Regions from separate parts of the Pseudarthrobacter woesei genome, predicted to be linked through region 2. Evidence: predicted binding sites of a transcription regulator. Region 2 holds the regulator's gene; the other holds the start of a gene.
The links. The regulator LexA, encoded in region 2, represses DNA repair genes until DNA is damaged. The targets are predictions, from matches to a motif close to TCGAACANNTGTTCGA.
Positions count from the first base shown of each region.

Region 1 (2,465 bases), on a different contig from region 2:
ACCTGATGCGCGCCGAGGTCATGGCCGGCCAGTACCTCGACATCCTCGAGGAGGTCGCCGGACCGCGGCGGGACCGTGCCGGGGCGGTCAGCCGCGCCCAGTCCATCATCCGTTTCAAATCGGCCAAGTACTCCACCGAGCACCCGCTCGCCCTCGGCGGTGCACTGGCCGGCGCACCGGATGAGCTGCTGCGGGGCTACTCGGCTTTCGCCCTCCCGCTCGGCGAGGCCTTCCAGCTGCGGGACGATGTACTGGGCGTGTTTGGCGATCCGGTCACCACCGGCAAACCGGCCGGGGACGATCTGCGCGAAGGCAAGCGGACCGTTCTGGTGGCTTTCGCCCTGGACCAGGCAACGCCGGCCGAATCGGCGTTCATCGATGCCAAGCTCGGAAGCCCCGATCTTGACGAGGCGGACGTGGACGAGATCCGCCGCATTATCGCGGATTGCGGCGCACTGCAGGCCACGGAAGTACTGATCGAGGAATTCGGCCGCGCGGCCTTTGCCGCCCTGGACCTCCTGCCGCTTGACGAGCTGCCCAAGACGGCGCTCCGGAAGCTAGCCGAGGCAACGGTCAGCCGCACCGCCTGAGCCCCTCCCTGCGGCTCCAGGCCGGCCACTCAAGCCGGTTACTCCAAGGGCCGCGCACGGCAAATACGCCGTGCGCGGCCCTTGGTTGTTAAGAGGCTCTTGGCACCTCAGGGGCGCTGAAGTGCCGGTGCTACCAGGCCAGGGACTGTGCCCGGCGGCGGATTTCCGTCTTGCGGCCCTCGCGCAGTGCATCAATCGGCCGGCCGCGCAGGGATTCATCCGGCGTAAAGAGCCAGGTAATGAGTTCCTCATCCGAATAGCCCGCGTCGGAGAGGACCACGATGGTCCCCTTGAGGCTCTCCACGGCGTGTCCGTCCTGAATGAATTCCGCCGGCACACACCGAATCCGCCGTTCGCCGACCCGCAATGCGGCCAGCGCGCGTTCATCCAGCAAGGCATGAACCTTGGTAATGGAAGCGTTCAGAAGCTGGGCGACATCGGGCAGGGGCAGCCATTCGCCCACGAGGCTTTCTACATTACTCACGGATCAAGATTGCCACGGCAGGTACCCCTGCGCCTAGTCGGCTCCCGGGCGTCTTCACCGGACATTAAGGAGCCGCCGCACCCCGCACCCGTCGACACTCCACAAAATCACGTTTGCAGAATGTCAAACAGTTCTTGTGCTAATTGCCAATTCATGAGAGATTCACATAGATCACATTTGTAACAGCACTAACATCAGTCACACTGGTAACACCAGTGACACCAGCCTGACCTGCAGCGTTCGCCGCTGAGAAGAGGATTTTTCCCATGACGACGTCTCGTTCGCCAAAGCCCCACCCGCGGCCCAGCCTGCCGATGATCGCGGCCACGACAGCGGCGCTGCCCGCCGTCATGCTTTCTTCTCTGGCGCTCGCCCAGCCCGCAGCGGCTGAGTCCCGCCCGCGTGCCATCCCGGCAACACTGGCTGCAGCCATGAAGGCACAGGCGCAGACGGCAAAGTCACTGACGTCAGCCATGATCCCGGCCAATGCTGTCTCCACTACGGTCCCCACCGCCTTCCGTCCCGCCCAGGTGTCGGCGCCGGCTGAATACACGATCTCCCGCGGCGACACGATCAGCGGGATCGCCGGCAAGTTCGGCTTGGATACGTACGCCATCCTCAAGCTGAACAACCTGCAGGCGAACACGATCATCTACCCCGGACAGAAGATCAAGCTCGGCGGCACCGCCACCGCTCCGGCACCCGCACCGGCGGCACCCTCGGCCCCTGCGCCCGCCAGTTCGACCGGCGGCAGTAGCTACACCGTGAAGCCGGGCGACACGCTCAGCGCTATCGCGGCCCGCCATGGCGTCAAGCTCTCCGAAGTCTTCGGCTGGAACGGGCTCAACATGGGCTCCATCATCCGCCCGGGCCAGCAGATCAGGATCGGCAACGGCGCAGCCGCCCCCGCCCCGGTGGCGCCTGCTCCGGCCGCCCCCGCCTCGGTGGCACCTGCTTCCGCCCCTGCAACCCCGGCCCCGGGCTCGTACACGATCAAGTCCGGGGACACCCTCTCCGGGATCGCGGCCAGGAACGGCGTCAAGCTGTCTGACATCCTCGCCGCCAACCGGCTGACGATGAGCAGCATCATCCACCCCGGCCAGAAGCTGGTGATTCCGGGTGGCTCGACCGCTCCGGCCCCGATCGCTCCGGCGTCCAGCCAGCCCCCGGCCACGGTGACACCGCTCGTGCCCAGCACGTTCCTCGGCTTCAGCTACCCGGCCGCCGTAGTCAGCTCGGCAAACGAGAACAAGGCACTGTTGAACGCCTCTCCCGTCCCCAGCCGCGAACAGATGAAGTCGATCGTCGCGGACACCGCCCGCAAGATGGGCGTCGATCCGTCCCTGGCACTGGCCTTCGCCTTCCAGGAATCCAGCTTCGACCACCGCTCG
Region 1 is NZ_JBVAYU010000007.1:197,947-200,411, forward strand. Features, by position in the region: gene ACZYZE_RS12230 (polyprenyl synthetase family protein) at 1-590, shown strand, start outside; gene ACZYZE_RS12235 (Rv2175c family DNA-binding protein) at 721-1,074, opposite strand; gene ACZYZE_RS12240 (LysM peptidoglycan-binding domain-containing protein) at 1,341-2,465, shown strand, end outside.
Region 1: the regulator LexA is predicted to act here: its motif matches at 1,198-1,213, upstream of ACZYZE_RS12240 (LysM peptidoglycan-binding domain-containing protein).

Region 2 (2,465 bases):
AAGTGAGACACCGACGGGCCCTGAAACTGTGACGCCTGGCGGATCGCACGGGAAGCGTTACTTGGACGGAACGAAGAGCGTCTGGCCGGGCACCACACGCGCCGCCTCGAGGTTATTGAGCTGAAGGATGTCGGCAACCACATCGCGGGGGTCGCGCTCGGGTGCCACGGTTCCGGCAATCGCCCACAACGATTCCCCGGGCTGCACGGTGACCGACACGGCTGGTGTCAACCGCAGCTCCGCGGCGGACTCCGAGGCCTTGGCCGGCGCATTGAGAAAGCCACTGAAGGAAAGGATAAGGGCGGCCAGCAGGATGAGTGGAATGCCGAAGAAGACAAAGCGGCCGCGCCTGGTCAGCCGCAGCGGTGCCTGCCTGGTGCGGTCCCCGGAACCGTACCCGTCGAGGGAACGCTCCTCGCCGGAGGCATCAGCCCTTGCCGATGTGTAGCCGAATGTGTCGTGAAACGCGCTTGATGCTGACATGAACTGAGCCCTCCTGGACCATACGGTGCCGCGCGGCGTACTGCACCTACTTGCCGCCAACCGGCCTAACCATCGAACATAGAACCGAACATCGAGCCGTGCTCGAACAACGCTTAACTCGAACACATCTTCGAACCATGCTAGTTCTGTTTTAGCACTTATGGACGAACATTGTCGAGACTCGCTAGAACAAATGTTTGAAAAACCTCTGCGGCTGGCCTACGTTTGAGTCACAGGACAACCACATCTGCAGTTGATCAGCAGGGTCTGACAAACAGAGCCCGACGTTCCCGGCGACTGCAGCCACAGCAGCCGGGCGGAATGGAAAGGCGTTGGCGAATATGGCAGCACAAGCCACCGGCGGCAGGGCCACCCAGCGGAGCCCGCAGGCAGCCCGGCCCCCCAAGAGCCTCACCATCCGGCAGAAGAAGATCCTGGAAACCATCCAGCGCTCGGTATCGGACAACGGCTACCCGCCGTCCATGCGCGAGATTGGCGACACGGTCGGGCTGGCCAGCCTCTCCAGCGTCACCCACCAGCTGTCCCAGCTCGAAAAGCTCGGCTATCTGAGGCGCGATCCCAAGCGTCCGCGCGCCATGGAAGTGCTCATGCCGCTGACCCTGGATGAGGGAACGACCAAAATCCCAGGGGTCCAGAAGGCTGGAGTGCTGCGCTCAGCGGGCGGGCTGTCCGTCTCGGAACTCACCAGCGCCACGGACACCGCGATGGTGCCGCTCGTGGGCCGGATCGCTGCCGGCGGGCCCATTCTCGCCGACCAGCTCGTCGAGGACGTGATGCCGCTTCCGCGCCAGCTGGTGGGTTACGGTGAGCTCTTTATGCTCAAAGTCGCGGGCGATTCGATGATCGACGCCGCCATTTGCGACGGCGACTGGGTCGTGGTGCGCCGGCAGAGCGACGCCGTCAACGGCGACATCGTGGCCGCACTGCTGGACGACGAGGCGACGGTCAAAACGTTCCGCCAGCGCGACGGCCACACGTGGCTGCTGCCGCAGAACACCCAGTACGAACCCATCCTCGGCGATCACGCCGTCATCATGGGAAAAGTCGTCTCGGTACTTCGCTCCCTCTAGCTAAAATCAGATACCGGCTCTGACGCTCGCTCACCTTTCGCGGTGGACAAAAAACGCTGCCTCACTTTTCGGTTCGACCGTAAGCTCCGTCACGTCATGTGACGGAGCATTTGCCATTGGCACTCAGAATCGGAGTGCTCCCTGGTTCGGATCTTTCGCCGAATTACGCCGACGCGGGGTGGGCTGAATCGAGCGGGCACTGGGATATGACACGCAACCCTTCCTGCGACGCGCAGATGTCGTGGCGCTACCGGTATACCCGAAGCGCCAGGGCACTTGCGCGTCGCCAGGCTAAATGCGCCGCGTCAGCCAGCCGGCGCCGAAAAGCCCCGGATTTCCGCGGAACCTGGAGCCGGCAGGCCGGAGCAAGTGGGCGGGAACGCCACGGCTGCCGATATCCGGTCGCTTCGCAGCGCCTATTTGGCCGGCAGCCCGGATTCCTTGGACAGACGTTTCAGCGCCGCGAGGGCAATCGTGGGATCGGTAGTGGGCCAGAACGGTGGAAGGGCCGCGCGGAGGAATGCCCCGTAGCGTTCCGTGGATAGCCGTGAGTCCAGCACCGCCACGACACCCTTGTCCGTCGTCGTGCGGATCAGCCGGCCGGCGCCCTGGGCCAGCCGGATGGCGGCATGGGTCGCCGACACACTCATAAAGCCGTTGCCGCCCGCCTGGGCCACCGCGCGGGACCGCGCTGTCATCAGCGGGTCGTCGGGCCGGGGAAACGGGATCCGGTCGATGACGACCAGCCGGCAGGAGTCGCCCGGGACGTCAACACCCTGCCACAGCGACATCGTGCCGAAGAGGCAGGTGTCGGGCTCGTCGGCGAACTGCCGCACGAGCGCCGTCATGGTGGAGTCTCCCTGGCAGAGAATGCTGACGTCCAGCCGCGGC
Region 2 is NZ_JBVAYU010000005.1:219,393-221,857, reverse strand. Features, by position in the region: gene ACZYZE_RS09870 (LysM peptidoglycan-binding domain-containing protein) at 58-483, opposite strand; gene lexA (transcriptional repressor LexA) at 825-1,574, shown strand; gene ACZYZE_RS09860 (ATP-dependent DNA helicase) at 1,991-2,465, opposite strand, start outside.